4 regions of the Burkholderia sp. PU8-34 genome follow, and region 3 is predicted to be linked to each of the others. Evidence: predicted binding sites of a transcription regulator. Region 3 holds the regulator's gene; each other region holds the start of a gene.

Region 1 (4,334 bases), on a different contig from region 3:
ACACGTGCACGACATCGAAGCGCTCCGTGATTTCCGTCAACCGTGCGGCCCGCGTATCCGGTGTAATCGAGCCACCGATCTCGTGATACCCCGTGAGGCGAACGATGAAACTGACCTTCCTCGGCGCGACAGAGACCGTCACCGGCTCGAAGTACCTGGTCGAGCACGGCGACCAACGCGTACTGGTGGATTGCGGCCTTTTCCAGGGGACGAAGAACCTGCGGCTGCGCAACTGGAACCCGCTGCCGGTTCCTCCCGACTCGCTGGATGCGGTCGTCCTCACCCATGCGCACCTCGATCACAGCGGCTATCTTCCGGCGCTGGCACGCGACGGCTACCGCGGCCCCGTGTACTGCACGGCGGCGACCGCCGAACTGTGCGAGATCATGTTGCGCGACAGCGCCAGGCTGCAGGAGGAGGAAGCCGATTTCGCGAATCGCCACGGCTACTCGAAACATCATCCGGCCAGGCCGCTCTACACAACGGACGACACGCTGCGTGTGCTGCGCCAGTTCACGCCGTGTGCGTTCGACGAGCGCATCGCATTGGGCAGTGCGCTGTCGTTTCGCCTGCTCCCCGCCGGCCACATTCTCGGTGCGGCGAGCGTCGTCATGAACTGGCATCACAAGGTGCTCGCCTTTTCCGGCGACCTCGGCCGCCGCCACGACCCGATCATGCGGCCGCCGATGCCGCCGGCCCATGCGGACTACGTGGTCGTCGAATCGACCTACGGCGATCGCCTGCACCCCGAGTCGGATCCCGAAAACGAACTTGCCGCGCTGTTCGAGAAGACGTTCTCGCGCGGCGGCGTGGTCGTGATCCCCTGCTTCACCGTCGGCCGCGCGCAGGAGATCCTGCACTACATCGCGCGCCTGACGGCGAGCGGTCGGATGGCGCGCATGCCCGTGTATCTCGACAGCCCGATGGCGTCGGACGTGACCACCGTTTATCGCCATCACCTCCTCGAGCATCGGCTGACCCTGTCGGAAGCCGATGCGCTTGGCCATGCGGCAACGATGACTCGCACGGTCGATCAATCGAAGGCCATTTCCGAGCATCGGGGCCCGATGGTGATCATTGCCGGAAGCGGCATGGCGACGGGCGGACGTGTGCTGCATCACCTGAGCCGTTACGCACCCGATGCCCGGAACACGATCGCGCTCGTCGGTTACCAGGCCGCGGGGACGCGCGGCGCCGCGCTGGCCGCGCACGAGCCGACCCTGAAGATTCATGGCGAATACGTGCGGGTGCGCGCGCAGGTCGAATCCATCACGACGCTGTCCGCGCATGCCGATTACGAAGAAATCCTGCAGTGGCTCGGCGCGATGCAGCGGCCCCCTGTCCGGACGTTCGTGACCCACGGCGAGCCTGCGGCCGCGGATGCGTTGCGCCGGCGTATCGAGGAAAGACTGCATGGGGCATGCGAAGTGCCGACGTATCGGCAGACCGTCGATCTCGACGAGATCGAGGCGGCCGATACAGGCGAAAACGCAAACGAGCACGCGGACGAACACGCCGACGAACCCGCAGCGCCGTCACCCTGACGGCAGGCGCGCGAAGCAAGTGTCGAGCACCCGCTCCGCGGCCTGCCCTCTGCATTCATGCCACTTCGATGATCACCTTCAGCGCATGCGTGTCCGCGGCGTGACTGAACGTGTCGTACGCCCGGTCGACATCGTCGAGCGAGAAACGGTGCGTAATGAGTTGCTTCGGATCGAGTCGCCCCGATCGCACGGTTTTCAGCAGCATCGGCGTGCTGACCGTGTCGACGAGCCGGGTCGTGATCGCGATATTGCGATCCCACAGCTTTTCGAGGTGCAGGTCGGCCTTCACGCCGTGCACGCCGACGTTCGCGACCACGCCGCCCGGCGCGACGATCGACGTGCACATTTCGAACGTCGCCGGGATACCGACCGCCTCGATCGCGCAATCGACACCGACGCCATCGGTCAGCTTCATCACTTCGCCGACCGGATCGCCGGCACGGCCGTCGATGCCGTCGGTCGCGCCGAAGCGCCGTGCGACGTCGAGCCGGTTGCGATCCGGGTCGATCATGATGATCTGTGCGGGCGAGTAGAACTGCGCGGTCAGCAACGCGGCGAGCCCGATCGGCCCGGCGCCGACGATCGCGACCGAGCAGCCCGGTTGCACCTTGCCGTTCAGCACGCCGCATTCGAATCCGGTCGGCAGGATGTCGGACAGCATCACGAGCGCGTCCTCGTCCGCACCGGGCGGGATCCGGTACAGGCTCGTCGGCGCGTGCGGAATCCGCACGAACTCGGCCTGCGTGCCGTCGATCCGGTTTCCGAGGATCCAGCCGCCCGTCGTGCAGTGCGAATACAGGCCACGTCGGCAGTACTCGCATCGGCCGCACGACGAGATGCACGAAATCAGCACGTGATCGCCCGCCTTCAGCGTGTCGACCGCCGCCCCGACCCGCTCGACGATGCCGACGCCCTCATGACCGAGGATGCGGCCGGGCTCGCAGGTCGGCACGTCGCCCTTGAGGATGTGCAGGTCGGTGCCGCAGATCGTCGTGCGTGTCATCCGGACGATCGCGTCAGTCGGCGCCTGCAGCTCCGGCATCGGTCGCTGTTCGAGCGCCTTGCGGCCGGGGCCATGGAATACGAGTGCTCTCATTTCGTTTTCTCCAGCGAAGGGGCGCTTCCCCTTCGTTCTTTCACGACGGGAACGCGCGCCATCCCCTGCGACGGGCGAGACGCGCCTGTTCATGTCTCGAGTGCGCAACTGCCCCGGCGCGGGCCTGACGACGAACGTCGGCACGCCGGTGCCCGGCAGCGCGGCCGTCTCACTGTGCGGCCGCCGCGCGCAGGCGCCGTTGATCTGAGTCAAGCGTGCGGGAAGCCTGCTTTGTAGACTGGGTTGCACCGACGGATTTCCCGTCGACGGAGCGATCGCGATGAGCTACAAGAGCATAGTCGTGCACCTCGATACGAGCCGCCACGCACATTCACGCCTCGAATTGGCATTGCAGCTCGCGCGGCAATTCGACGCACATCTGACCGGCGTGTTCGCGATCTATACGCCTGAGCCGACTTCGTTTTACGTGATGGCCGGTTCCGCCGACTATTTCCGCGAACATCGTCAATGGCGCGACGAACGGCAAGCTGCGCTCGAGCGCCTGTTTCATGCGGAAGCCATGCGCGCGAAAGTGTCCGCCAACTGGATTTCGACTGACGCGCGCGCAAACAGCGTGGTACCGCATCATGCGCGCCACGCCGATCTCGTGATCGCCGGGCAGAGCGACCCGAACGACCCCGAGACGTTCATCGACGACCAGTTCCCGGAAAACCTGGTGCTGTCCGCGGGTCGCCCGGTGCTGTTCGTGCCGTACGCCGGGGAATTCCGGTCGATTGGCGAGCGCGTGATCGTCGCTTGGGACGGCAGCCGGGAGGCCGTGCGCGCCGCACATGACGCGCTGCCGTTCCTCAAGCGTGCGAAACGCACGACCGTCGTCGCCGTCACCAACGGCAGCGACGAAGCGGCCGGTATCCGCATACCTGGCGCCGATGCGGCGCTGATGCTCGCCCGCCATGCGCGAGACGTCAACGTACTCGACGTCGCCGGCGATTCCGATGAGTCGGCCGGTGACACGTTGTTGTCACGCGCATACGAAACCGGCGCCGATCTGCTCGTGATGGGGGCCTACGGGCACACGCGCTGGCGCGAGCTGCTGATGGGAGGCGCGACACGCACCGTTCTCGCGTCGATGACGCTGCCCGTGCTGATGTCGCACTGAGCGAGCCGGGCGCGCCGCTTGATCCAGATCAGCGCGATCTTCGCATGCGCGCCGATGATGAACCTATGCCATCCTGATCAACGGAATCGCCATGTACTCGAATATCCTCGTCGCACTTGACGGCAGCGAAACATCGTCCCAGGCACTCGATGCCGCACTGACGCTCGCGTCCGAGTCCGGTGCACGGTTGACGCCCGTCTACGTCATCGATTTTCTGGTGCCCGCCTATGATGTGGCCGGCTACGATCCGTCGATCCTGATCGACGCGTTCCGCGAGGAAGGACTGCGCGTCACCGATGACGCCGCGAAGCGCATGGCTGCCCACGGCGTGCCGGGAACGCCGCAAATCGTCGATACCGATCCGGGTGAAAACGTCGCGGAGCGCATCCTGATCGTTGCCCGGCAGACCGGTGCCGATCTGATCGTCATGGGAACGCACGGCCGACGCGGCATCCGGCGCCTCGTACTGGGCAGCGTCGCCGAACGTGTGCTGCGCGGCGCGACGCGCCCCGTCCTGATGATTACGGCGCACGGCGCGCCGTCGCATGCCGCCGAAACAGCCGCAGCCTCGACC
Region 2 (4,334 bases), on a different contig from region 3:
CCGACGGCCGCCACGAACATGCTGGTATAGGACGCCTGCCCCATCGCCGCCATCGTGCCGCCGAGGATCAGCATCGGCACGGCCGGCACGGGCACGCCGAGCTGCGTGATCAGCACGCTCGCGAACACGGCCCACGGGCCGAGCGACGAGGGAATCGCGACGGGAAAGTGCCACACGGCGGCGCTCCTGGATGACATGCAGGCGATGCCGGCGGGTCGTCCGCCGGCGGGCGCTGCAACGATCGCCGCGACGCTTGCGCGGCGGGACGGCATGACCGGGATTCTAAACGGGTTTGATGAATGCCGCGCGGCACGGCTGCCGTCACGCGGCGGGCGTTTGCGGCGTCGCCACGTCGGCGGACGTGCCGCATGACGGACAGAAGCGGCTGAATGCGTTCTTGCGGGTCCGGCACCGTTCGCACGCATTGAATACGCAGATCCCGCAATGCGGGCAGAAATTCGCGTTCGGATCGGCGGTATCGAGCGGCCGTTCACAGCCGGGACAGACCTTTTTCGCGATCCGCGCGTACGCGGTCACGAAGTCGAGCGCCTCGCGCCGCGACAGGTCCGGCTGCTGTTCCTCGTGGCGTTTCTGCTCGAGATAGCGCGACAGCGCGCGGATCGCGTATTGCCCGATCGCAACCGTCAGCACGATGCCGACGATGTAGCGCACGTAGCCGCCGTAGCTCGGCAGATACGGGACGAGTTCGACGAAAAATGCGAACAGCGCGAAGAAGATGAAGCCCCACACGAACGGCCAGTAGCGGCTGCCGCGCTTCTTCGCGAACAGCCACCCGGCGATCAGCAGCAGCGGCACCGTGAACAGCAGCCGGATGCCGAACACGCGCAGCTCCTGCTTGCGCTGTGCCGCTTCGAGCTTGCTGTCTGCCTGTTCGTAGAGTTGCGCCAATGCCTGCCGCGTTGCGCTCTCCTGACGGCCAAGCGCCTGCGCGGCTTGCCTCAGCGTACCGATGCGGGCCTGCGCGTCGCGTTCGCGCTGCGTCGCCGCCTCGAGCGCACGGGCGTGCGCGATGACGGCCGGATCCTGTTCGGCGCGCTCGGTCGCGTGGCGGCTCGCGATCACCGCGCGGAACGCTTCACGCGCCTGCTGCGTGTCCTGCTCGGCGGCCGTCAGCAGCAGCGACGCCTGCTCGGTCGCGTCGCGGTTCGCGGTCTGCTCGGCCGCCAGCTTCGCGAGCGTCTGGCGCAACGGTGCGGCCGCCTGCTGGTCGATGAACGTGTCGCGATCCGGCGCCGGCTCGACGCGCGGCAGGTCGCCGACGATCAGCCCGCCGAGCCCGATCAGGAAACCGGCGAACACCACCGCGATGATCCACAGCGCGCGCTGAAACCAGACCTCGGCCAAGCGCAGTCCCTTTGTCGATATTGTCATGTGCTGCGCTCCATGCACGCCGGCCGCGACGCGCGTCCGATCCGCCGTGTGTCCGGCGCTGAAGGAAACGGGCTACGCGGTGGATGCTGCCAGAAGAGCGCGGCGCGACGCAAGTTTCGTGGACGGCGGCGCGCCGTACGACGCGTACGCGACACGCGCCGTCCCTGCCGGAAGGATTCGCGCTGCGGCGCGGCAGCGCCCGCCTAATCGCCAGCCCGCACCCGCCCGCACCGGTCCGGCGACGCCTGACCGGCGAACGACGCGCGCAGCACGCGCCCTGCAGCTGCCACCGGCGCTATGCGCCCGGTGCCGCAGCCGGCGGCGTGGCCGCCGCCTTTTCGTTGTGACGCACCATCAGCACCGGCCGGTCGGCCGCACGCAGCAGCGATTCCGCGACGCTGCCGACGAGCAGGCGCCGCAAACCGTGCCGCCCGCTCGTGCCCATCACGATCAGGTCCGCGTCGGCCTCGGCCGCGGTGCGCATCAGCACCGCCGCGATATCCTCGCCGTACGCGTCGATCGCGCGCACCGTGCCCGCGATGCTGCGCGCGGCGAGCGCGGCCTTCGCGTCGTCGAGCGCGTGCGTCACCGCATCCGCCGACGACGGTTCGACGTCCCGCGTATCCGCGAAGCCCGCATCGACGTCGACGAGCTGCTGCTTGTGCTCGACGACATGCGCACACGTGATCGTGCCGCCCGACGCGGCCGCGAGCCGGATCGCTTCATCCAGTGCCAGACGCGCACTGGCGCTGTCGTCGAGCGCAACGAAAATCCGCTTGTACATGTTCCGCACCTCCCAACGGTTGTTCGCATTGCAACCTGCATCCCGCAGCCGACTCCCGCGCCTGTTCGCACCGATGACAGACTTGCGAACCTGCCCGGCCGGCCTCCCGATCAGTCTGGCCCCGCGCACCCGCGCGCCGGTTGACGCGCATCAAACGCGGCCGACGCGCCCGCTGCGCGCGGTCGGCTTCGGCATTTTCAGCCGACCCCATTTACATCGAAGGCGCAAAACGCGCACAATTTCGTCTTGAAAACAGATACCGCCATGCTTCGGGCGCGAGCCGCGCCCGATTTTCCTGTGCCGCCCCAGTGCCGTGGGCGGACTCGAGACAGAGTGGCCAGCCAATGACCGCCAGCGGAACCCAGACGCGTGATGCCCTTGTGCCATCGCGCCTTCAAACCATGTTACGCCAGCCGATCGCGGCCGGCGTCGTCGCATTCGTCGCCGGCGCCGTCGTGTCGCTGGGCGTCGCGCTGCTCGTTCGCGAGCAGTGGCAAAGCGCCGTCCATACGCGTTTCGAACGCCGCACCACGCACGTGACGGCAATGCTGCGCCACGAGCTGCAGGCCGGCGTCATCGTGCTCGAAGGCGCGCGCGGCGCGCTCGGGCTCGTGCCGCAGACGACGCCCGCGCAATGGCGGCAGTACGTCGACACGCTCGACCTCGACAATGGCCATTCGACGGTCCGCCAGCTCGGCTACGCACCGCTGTCGCCCGCCGTGCGCGACGCGCTCGCGGGCGCCGCCGCGCCGCCGGACGGGCCGCTCGCCGTCGCGACGCTCAGCGCGCCCGCCTCGGCGTTGCCCGTCGCCCGCTTCGGCACACCCGACGCCGCATCGTTGCGGCGCGCGGTGCAGACCGGCGAAGCCGCGCTCGGCGTGCATCCCGCCGACGTCGATGCCGTGCGCGCCGTCACGCTGTTCCTGCCGGTCAGCGACGCGCCGCGCGCGACGGCGCCGGCTGCGGTGCGGGAGAGCGGCGTCGGGGGCGTCGACGGCGTCGTGTTCGCCGCGCTGAACACCCGGCGCCTGATCGAACGCGCGCTCGACGCGGAGCGCGGCATCGACCTGCGGGTGAGCGCCAATGCCGATCCGCAGCCGATCTTCAGCGCGGAATCGACCACCGACGAAGCGTTGGCATCGCCCGACCTGATGCGCCGCAGCGACGTGCTGAACTTCGGCGGCAGCACACTGACGCTCGCGTATTCCGCCGACGGCCGCCCGAGTGCGACGGGCGCGCAGCGCGCGGCCGGCACGGTGCTCGCGGCGGGCCTGGTCGCATCGCTGGCATTCGCGGCGCTCGTCCATGCGCTGGCGCGCGGCCGGCTCGCGGCGATGTCGGACCTCGGCGCACGCAACCGCGGGAGCCTCAACGAAGCACGGATGATGGGCATCATCCGCTCGTCGATGGAGGCCATCATCACGATCGACGAACAGCAGACGATCGTGATCTTCAATCCGATGGCCGAGCAGGTGTTCGGCGTCTCCGCGATGGAAGCGATCGGCGCGCCGCTGTCGCGCTTCATCCCCGAGCGGTTCCGCGCCGCGCATGCGAAACACGTCGACCAGTTCGGCGTGACGGGCGTGTCGGAGCGGCAGATGGGCCGCCAGCGCGTGCTGTTCGGCCTGCGCGGCAACGGCGAGGAATTTCCGATCGAAGCGTCGATCTCGCAGATCCGCGATGCATCCGGCAAGCTCTACACGGTGATGCTGCGCGACATCACCGAGCGACTGCGCGCGGAGAATGCACTCAAGCAGTCGCGCGAGGAGCTGCGCGAGCTGTCGGCAAACCTGCAGAACGTGCGCGAGGAAGAAAAGTCCCGCATCGCCCGCGAGCTGCACGACGACCTCGGGCAGCAGCTCACCGCGCTGAAGATGGATCTGTCGGTCGTCGAAAACCGGCTGCACGCGTCCGACGGCACGGCGCCCGATGGCGACGTGCTCGCCCAGCTTCAGGGCATGCGGCGGCTGATCGACGCGACCGTCGCGTCGGTGCGGCGCATCGCGGCCGACCTGCGGCCCGTGATGCTCGACGATCTCGGCCTCGTGCCTGCGATCGAATGGCTCGCGAACGATTTCACGAACCGCTACGGGATCGACGTCGAGCGGCACATCGAAACGGGCGGCATCACCTTCACGAACGCCGGCGCGACGACGCT
Region 3 (4,334 bases):
CGTCAGGTCGCGCTGGCCTCGTCGATCTGCCGAATGTCGTCCTGATCGAGCCGGATGCGGATCGCGTCGCCGAGCAGCGCCAGTTGCGCGAGCGACGTCGCGCTGGCGATCGGTGCGGTGATGCTCGGCCGCGCGATCTGCCACGCGAGCGCGATCGCGGCAGGTTGAGTGTCGTGCTTGGCCGAAACGGCGTCGATCCCGGTTGAGACGGCGGCGCGCATCGAGCGGTTCCGACGCCGCCGACGGAACCGGGACATTTTCTCCGATCGGTTCATTTCGTGCTCGCGACGCAGCGCCGGGAAGATGGACGTTTTGCAGCAGATAACGGAGGAACCGTCTGTTGTGAGACTGTTCGGCGTGGCCAGGATCGATCTGGAGCGCATTTCTGAACGGCGTCACCGCAACTGCACGGCCGCCATGAACAGCACCATGCTGCCGATCGCGCCGTCGAGCACACGCCAGGCGACCGCGCGGCGGAACCACGGCGCGAGCATCCGCGCGCCGTAACCGAGGCCGAGAAACCACACGATGCTGACGGTCATCGCGCCGATCGCGAACGCGAGCCGCGCGCCTTCCGGCTCGCGTGCGCCAGCCGTGCCGATCAGCAGGAACGTATCGAGATAGACGTGCGGGTTGAGCCACGTGAACGCGAGCGTCATCAGCACGATCGCAAGCGCGCCTTGCTGCGGCGGCGCGACCGCGTCGCCGCGGACGTCGAGCGTCGCATGGCCGGGCTTCAGCGCGCGGCGCAGCGCACTGAGGCCGAACCACGCGAGATACGCGAGGCCGACGTACAGCACCGCGTGGACGAAGGTCGGATAGCGTTCGACGAGCACCGACGCGCCGCCGACGCCGGCGCCGATCAGGATCATGTCGGACAGCGCGCAGAGCAGCACGATCTTGCCGACGTGCGAGCGCATGATGCCCTGGCGCAGCACGAAGGCATTCTGCGCGCCGATGGTGACGATGAGCGACGCGCAAAGTGCCGCGCCGTGCGAAAAAGCGATCCAGTTCATGATGATTGCGAGCAGTAGACGGATGTTTCGGGTAGCGCTAGTCTGCAGGGTCGGCGGAGCTAAGAAAAGCTAAATTGTCTAATGCGGATTAAGGAAAACTGATGCTCGACTATGCATTGCTCGATGCCCTTGCGGCCGTGATCCGGCACGGCTCGTTCGAGCGCGCGGCGAAGGAGCTGAACGTCACGCCGTCGGCGGTGTCACAGCGCGTGAAACTGCTCGAGGAACGGGTCGGCAGCGTGCTCGTGAAGCGCGGGCAGCCGTGCGTCGCGACGACGTCCGGCGCGCTGCTGTGCCGCCACACCGAGCGCGTGCAGCTCCTCGAGGCGGAGCTGTCCGGCCGGATGCCCGCGTTGCCCGGCGCGCTCGCGGCAGACTGGCCGACGCTGCGCGTCGCGGTCAACGACGACAGCGTCGCGACGTGGTTCATCGACGCGGTGGGGCCGTTCTGCGCGGAGCGCGAGACGCTGCTCGATCTCGTGATCGACGACCAGGACTACACGGCGGCGCGGATCCGCGACGGCAGCGTGCAGGGCGCGGTGACCGCGCAGGCGGAGCCGATCCAGGGCTGCCGCTCGACGCGGCTCGGGCGCATCCACTATCGCGCCGTGTGTTCGCCGGAATTTCATGCGCGCTATTTCAGCGCGGGGATCAATCGCGATTCGCTGCGCCGCGCGCCGTGCGTGATGTTCAATCCGAAGGACGGGTTGCAGGCACGCTTCATCCGGCGCGTGACGCGCGCGGATCTCGATCCGCCGCAGCACTGGATACCGCACGTTGCCGGCTATCTGCGCGCATGCGAGACGGGGTTGGGATGGGGGATGTGCCCGGACCGGATGGTCGACCGCCAGCTGGCGGCGGGCGAACTCATCGACATGTCGGCGGGACGCACGGTCGACATCGACCTGTACTGGCAGAGCTGGCGTCTGTCGATCGGCTGGCTCGACGATTTCAGCGCGGCGCTCAAGGCGCGCGCCGCGTTGTTTCTCGATTGACGGGGGCGGCCGGCGGCGCGCGTGTCGCGCGCGCCGGACTGCGCATCAGAGGTGATGCAGGCCGTCGAAATCGACGATGTGCACGAGGCGCCCGTGCATCTCGATCAGGCCGCGCTTCTGGAATTTCGACAGCGTGCGGCTGACCGTTTCGAGCGTCATGCCGAGGTAGCTGCCGATATCCTCGCGCGTCATCCGCAGATTGAATTCCGTCGGCGAATAGCCGCGCTTCAGGTAGCGCGACGATACGTCGAGCAGGAATGCCGCCACGCGCTCTTCGGCGTTCAGCGAACCGAGCAGCATCGTCTGCGACGTTTCGCGCACGATCTGCTCGCTCATCAGCTTGTGCATGCGCAACTGCATCGTGCCTGCTTCGGAGCAAAGCGCCTTGAGCGCGCTGTACGGGATCACGCAGACGGAGCTGTCTTCGAGCGCGACCGCGGTGCGCGGATGCGTGTCGTCGCAAATGCCGTCGAGGCCGAGCGCTTCGCCCGCGAGATGCAGGCCGGTGACCTGCTCGCGGCCGTCGTGACGCGTCGCGACGGTCTTCAGCGAACCCGAACGCACCGCATACAGGTTGTCGAATGCGTCGCCTTCGCGGAACAGCGCTTCGCCGCGCTTGACCGCGCGTGCGGCGCAGATGACCGATTCGAGGCGGCTGAGTGCTTCGGGTGCCAGGCCCTGCGGCATGCACAAGTGGCGCATTGCGCACGACGAGCAGTGCGCGGCCTGGCGGGGAGCCCAACTGCCGACATGAGGCGGGGTGGCAGCGCGAGTGGCGACGGGCGTCAACATGGTTATCTTCTCCGGCGTTGAATCGACGGAATCATTGTCCCACCGCAAGTTGCCGCTGTCGGGTGACAAAACGTCGCGATCCGTCGCACCCCCGTCGCGCATATTTCCGGCGGCCCGCACCGACTGCTGGCGGCGCCCGCCGCCCGCCGCCTGCCGCCCGCCGAGCCTGAGCCTGAGCCTGAGCCTGAGCTTGAGCCGGAGTCGGAGTCGGAGTCGGAGCCCGAGCCCGAGCCCGAGCCCGAGCCCGAGCCCGAGCCCGAGCCGGATGCCGCTTAGCCCGCTTGCTCGTCGGCGTGCGCGGCTGCCGGAATCAGCAGCACGGGCAGTGATGCGTGCCGTACGCATTGCTCGGCAATGCTGCCGAGCACGAGCCGGCGGAAGCCGCGGCGGCCGTGCGTGCCGAGCACGAGCAGGTCGGCGCCGAATGCGTTCGCGCCGTCGAGGATCAGCGACGACACATCGGCGAGCGACGACGCTTCGGCAAGCTTCGCTTCACCCTTCACGCCGGCCGCCTGCATCCGCTGCGCGAATTCCTTGGCGAGGTCGTTGCCCTGTGCGAGAAGCTGATCGCGCAGCACTGAGGGATCGTAGCCGGGCACGTTGTAGTAGATCGCGGCATTCTCGACGACGTAGAACGGCTGCAGTTCCGCGCCGTGCGACTGCGCGAGCGCAAGCGCGGCATCGAACGCGTGGCGGGAAGTGTCGCTGCCGTCGACGGCAACCAGGATACGCTTGTACATAGTGTCTCCGAGAGGCGGGTTGAAAAGAAGCTGGCCGAATGGCCAGTTGAGCGGCTCACTGCTGCGAGGCAGAGTAAACGAATGCCGGCGACCTTGCAGTGCGGAGAAGGCATGCGTCGCGATTCGGGCATCGGTTGCGGCAGAGCAGGCGCTACATCCCGCGGATGCACGGACGTACCACGTGCGCCACCGGTAGCGCTGCGGTTGTCTGCTTCGCGTGGCGCTACGTGCACGGCGCGTACGCGTCGACGCGTCGGTCTGATCGACGATGACCGTTCTTCGTCATTGAAGCGAAATTGATGAAACGTGCCGTGATTTCGGTCAAGCGATGTGCGGATTTCGATCGCGGGGCAGCGCGCAGGGTTTGCCGGCCGCGCCGGTGGAGTGGTTGCGCCAGAGAACGAATGCGGAATGCCGCGGGCGGAACGAACCGTTGAGTTGACACGGTGTGACGCGATTCGTTGCGCGTCACGATGCTTGGGCCGGGGCCTCGGTTTCGGGACACGAGGCCGGCGACGCGAAACGACGGTCGAGCCGCTGCGCGATTGTGCAAAGCGTCTGCTGCAGCGGACGAAGTGCGATCAGGGACGCTTGCGTTCGCGCGTTGCCTGCGCAGGGCACCGCGCGAACGCCGCCTTACGAACGATCGCTTCAAACGCCGCGGCTAGCGCGGCACAGTTGTCAGCTCGAATACGCGTTCAGGCCGTCGCGAGTGGCCGGGCCAATGCTCTCTGCCGTACATCCGGTGCACCACGCCGAGCATCTCGTCGCCGACCGGGGGCGGCGCATCG
Region 4 (4,334 bases), on a different contig from region 3:
GGAAGAACGACACATCAACCTGATGGCGCTAGGCGCTACGATCGGCGTGGGCCTGTTCCTCGGCTCGGCCACCGCGATTCGGCAGGCCGGCCCGGCAATCCTGCTGACCTACCTGCTGGGCGGCATCGTGATTTTCCTGATCATGCGCGCGCTCGGCGAGATGGCGATCACCAACCCGGTCGCGGGTGCGTTCAGCCGCTATGCGCGCGACTACCTCGGCCCGTTCGCGGGCTACCTGACCGGCTGGACCTACTGGTTCGTGTGGATCGTCACCTGCATGGCGGAGGTCACGGGCGTCGCGGTGTACATGCACGTGTGGTTCCCCGACGTGCCGAACTGGATCTGGGCGCTGCTCGGGCTTTCGGCGATGGGCGCGGTGAACTTCGTCGCGGTGAAGCTGTACGGCGAGTTCGAATTCTGGTTCGCGCTGATCAAGATCGTCACGATCGTGCTGATGATCGTCGGCGGCGCGCTGATGATCACGCTCGGTCTCGGCAATGGCGGCGTCGCAACCGGCATTTCGAACCTGTGGACCCACGGCGGCTTCATGCCGAACGGCTGGTCCGGCGTGATTGGCGCATTGCCGATCGTGATGTTCGCGTATCTCGGCGTCGAGATGCTCGGCCTGACCGCCGGCGAGGCGCGCAATCCGGAGAAATCGCTGTCGAAGGCCGTGAACTCGGTGTTCTGGCGCGTGCTGATCTTCTACATCGGCGCGCTGTTCGTGATCATGTCGATCTACCCGTGGGACCAGATCGGCACGCAGGGCAGCCCGTTCGTGATGACGTTCTCGCGGATCGGCATCCCGGCCGCCGCCGGCATCATCAACTTCGTCGTTCTGACGGCCGCGCTGTCGTCGTGCAACAGCGGCCTGTTCAGCACCGCGCGGATGCTCTACAACCTCGCGCAGCAGGGCCAGGCGCCGCGCGTGCTCGGACGCGTGAACCGCAACGGCGTGCCGGTATACGGGGTCGCCGTGTCGGTTGCGCTGCTGCTCGTCGGCGTGCTGCTCAACTATCTCGCGCCGCAGCATGTGTTCGTGTGGCTGACGTCGGTGTCGACGTTCGGTGCGATCTGGACGTGGTGCGTGATCCTGGTCGCGCAGATGCGCTTCCGCCGCACGCTGTCGGCCGACAAGATCGCGCGCCTGCCGATCCGCGTGCCGTTCTATCCGCTCGGTTCGTTCGTCGCGCTCGCGTTCCTCGCGCTGGTCGTCGTGCTGATGGCGTTCACGCCCGATACGCGCGTCGCGCTCGTGATCGGGCCGGTGTGGATCGTGCTGCTCGGGCTCGCGTACCTGCTGTTCTACGCGAACCGGCCGGTGGCGCAGGTTTCGACGAAGTCTTGAGCCTGCACTGCCGCGCGCGGCAGTGCTTTGCGGCCGCGCATCTCGGCCGCGCTTCCCGGCCGTGCTTTCCGGCCGTGCTTGCGACCGTTTTTCGCGGCCCGCGCAGCTTGATCTCGATCATGCAGGTGCGGGCCGGACGATCTATGCTGTCGGCATCGCTTGTCCGCGCTTCGCGCGGCCGCCTGCCGTTGCCAGCGACCGTGCGCCGGCGACCTGATCCGCCGCGCCGCTGCCGTGCGAAGCTCCGGCGTCGTCCCTGTGGGACGACGCGCCAGAACGGAGGCCGTCGCCATGCAGCCAGCTCACACCCCACCGATTTCCAGGATCGCGCTTGCCGTCGATTCGACACCCGAATCGCTGCACGCCGCGCAGTACGCACGCACGCTGCTGCGTCCCGGCATGCAGTTGCGGATCGTCAGCGTGATCGACAATCCGCGCCTGATGCTGCCCGACATTCCGAGGATCGACGCGCTGCTCACGTCGGCGCGCGACGAAATGCTCGCCGATGCGCAAGCGGTGCTGGACCGCATCGCGCCGTCGTTCGCTGACACGGGCGCCCAGGTCGAGCAGGGCATCCTCGATGCGTCGGTGGCGGGCGGCACGATTGCCGATACGCTCGCGTGGGATACGGCCGCATGGCAGGCGGACGTGCTCGTCGTCGGCGCGAACCGGCATCACGGGCTGCTGCGGCTCGTCGAGGGCGCGGTATCGGACCAGCTGATGCGGCGCGCGCGCTGCGCGCTGCTGATCGTGCCGGCAAGCTATCGGCGCGACAGCGATACGGCGCCGCAGCGGGTGATGTTCGCGGTCGACGGCAGCGAGCCGTCGATGCACGCGGTGCAGGTCGGCATGAATTTCGCGACGCCGACGACGCTGCTGTACGCCGCGTATGTCGTCGACCGGGCGATCCGGCTCACGGACATCGTGCCCGTGCGCGCGCTCGAGGATGCGTACCGAGCGGAGGGCGAGGACGCGCTGGCCAAGGTCGCGACGCTGTTTCACCGCTGCGCGAACCCTACCAAGCGCGGCATCATCGAAACCCATTCGACGAGCGACGACGTCGCGCATGCGCTGATGCGCGAGGCCGTGCATTGGCGCGCGGAGCTGCTGGTGGTCGGCACGCATGGCCGGCGCGGGCTCGCGGCGCTGCTGATCGGCAGCGTCGCGCGACGGGTCGCGCATCTCGCGGAAGTGCCCGTGCTGCTCGTGCGCGGCGGGGATTGACGACCAAGCGGACGCCGGACGGAATGCCGCCGCGCAAGGCGTTATCGGCACGCGGCTTGACCTGGATCAATGGGCGCGCATTGTGCGGCATGAGACGCTGACGGCTCGCCTACCGTGGCATGCCGTCGTTTCGGGAGCAGCGATGAAAACCGACAGGCAGGTGAAGCAGGATGTCGAGGACGAACTCGCGTGGGATGCCGCGGTCGATGCGACGCGGATCGGCGTCGAGGTCGAGGATCGGGTCGTGACGCTGTCCGGCCATCCGTCGAGCTTCGCGGAGAAGGTCGCGGCCGAGCACGCCGCGCATCGCGTGTCGGGCGTGAAGGCCGTCGTCGTCGACCTGGACGTGCATCTGCCGCACGACGAGCGCCATACCGACGAGGATGTCGCGAAAGCCGTGCGCGTGGTGCTGCACTGGACTGACGGCTTGCGCGACGAAACGATCCACGTACAGGTCGAGAAGGGCTGGGTCACGCTGACGGGCCACGTCGACTGGGGCTATCAGCGGCAGCGCGCGCTGCGCGCGGTGTCGCAGATGCGCGGGATCACCGGCGTGTCGGACCGGCTCGACGTGGGCGCCGATGTCGTCGCCGACGACATCGGCGCGAAGATTCGCCAGGCGATGCAGCGCCACGCGGAGCGCGAGGCGAACCGCCTCGAAGTCGTCGTGGAGGACGGCACGGTGACGCTGAACGGCAAGGTCGATTCGTATGCGGAGCGCGAGGTCGCGCGCGGCGCGGCGTGGTCTGCGCCCGGTGTGCGCATGGTCGTCGACAACCTGGTGGTCGAGTAGCCGGCCACCGTCACAAGAACTCTCTGGCACGAGGGTAGGCAGTCGTCCGGCTGCCTTGGAGGACGGGCGGGGTGTGTGACACCCCGCCCGCTTTCCTGCCTCCCGCTGGCCCCGTGCTGCTGCGTTTCCTCGTATGTATCCGGTTCGAATCGTTCGGTGTGCGGGTTCGATGTGCGATGGCGCGCCAACGCCGTTTCACGCCGGCATGCATGCGCTCAAGCGGTGCAGGCCGCTCGAGCGAGGCGTCGCAGGCTGACGCCGTGTCGCACATGGATGCGATGACGCACGATTTCGAGCGGACAGTTCCGGCATGGCGAAAAGCGGCGGCCGCGGTTCACGCGCGGGCGCCCGCGGCGTGCGGTCCGGCGTGGCGCCGCCGGAGCAGGGGCGGTGGACAGCATCTGCTGGCGTAGCGCCGCGGCGAAGCGCTGCAATGCGGCGACCGATCCGGCAATGCTCTGATATTTTTCGCGGCCGATCTGCCCGTCGAGCGTGACGAGCAGCCCGGCCTGGCGAGCGAGTGCGAGCAGCGCGTCCAGATCGTCGCGCGACGCCGCTTCGGCCGCGTGCTCGGGTTCGGCTGCCGCGTGCGCCTGCCGGGACGCGCGGCGGTTCCCGTCGTCGGTCGGAAATGTGCCATATGTCATGAGTGGTCTCCTGCGCCCGACCCGCGTGCCGGCTCGGTGGCCGGCTGGGCGATGCCCGGCATGAACGGCGTGTCCATGGCAACAGTATCGCGTGCGGAAACGGCGCTTCCAATCAGTACAAACTGAAGTCGGCGTCAGGAATTCCGGCGTCCCATAGGAATTTCCTGACACGCACGCGGCCGGAAGGCCGCCGCAGCGCGGTGCGGCGGGGCTCCGCGTCGTCCGCGCGCGAAAGTCGATGTTTACCCGATTCGGGTTTCCGAGCCGCTGCGTGCCGTGTTCCCGTTCCCTCGGTTCGGTCGCGCCGACGCGCTCGAACGCG

The links. The regulator FNR, encoded in region 3, switches genes on or off when oxygen is low (the NO sensors DNR and NnrR bind a similar motif). The targets are predictions, from matches to a motif close to TTGATNNNNATCAA.
Region 1: ACV22Z_RS12620 (universal stress protein) is a predicted target of FNR. The motif match lies at 2,840-2,853, and genes of this name have one in related genera.
Region 2: ACV22Z_RS11675 (universal stress protein) is a predicted target of FNR. The motif match lies at 2,317-2,330, and genes of this name have one in related genera.
Region 4: ACV22Z_RS11655 (universal stress protein) is a predicted target of FNR. The motif match lies at 1,456-1,469, and genes of this name have one in related genera.

What each region holds. Positions count from the first base shown of each region.
Region 1 covers NZ_JBSAXC010000004.1:280,531-284,864, forward strand. The annotation lists gene ACV22Z_RS12610 (MBL fold metallo-hydrolase RNA specificity domain-containing protein) at 105-1,544, shown strand; gene ACV22Z_RS12615 (zinc-dependent alcohol dehydrogenase family protein) at 1,600-2,640, opposite strand; gene ACV22Z_RS12620 (universal stress protein) at 2,921-3,760, shown strand; gene ACV22Z_RS12625 (universal stress protein) at 3,852-4,334, shown strand, end outside.
Region 2 covers NZ_JBSAXC010000004.1:72,733-77,066, forward strand. The annotation lists gene ACV22Z_RS11665 (VTT domain-containing protein) at 1-176, opposite strand, end outside; gene ACV22Z_RS11670 (serine endopeptidase) at 322-1,392, opposite strand; gene ACV22Z_RS11675 (universal stress protein) at 1,688-2,176, opposite strand; gene ACV22Z_RS11680 (sensor histidine kinase) at 2,521-4,334, shown strand, end outside.
Region 3 covers NZ_JBSAXC010000031.1:7,389-11,722, forward strand. The annotation lists partial or broken gene ACV22Z_RS34915 (aldo/keto reductase) at 3-269, opposite strand; gene ACV22Z_RS34920 (LysE/ArgO family amino acid transporter) at 396-1,016, opposite strand; gene ACV22Z_RS34925 (LysR family transcriptional regulator ArgP) at 1,118-2,011, shown strand; gene fnr (fumarate/nitrate reduction transcriptional regulator Fnr) at 2,057-2,803, opposite strand; gene ACV22Z_RS34935 (universal stress protein) at 3,076-3,543, opposite strand; gene ACV22Z_RS34940 (DUF3005 domain-containing protein) at 4,208-4,334, opposite strand, start outside.
Region 4 covers NZ_JBSAXC010000004.1:67,073-71,406, reverse strand. The annotation lists gene ACV22Z_RS11660 (amino acid permease) at 1-1,348, shown strand, start outside; gene ACV22Z_RS11655 (universal stress protein) at 1,640-2,572, shown strand; gene ACV22Z_RS11650 (BON domain-containing protein) at 2,715-3,365, shown strand; gene ACV22Z_RS11645 (hypothetical protein) at 3,581-4,012, opposite strand.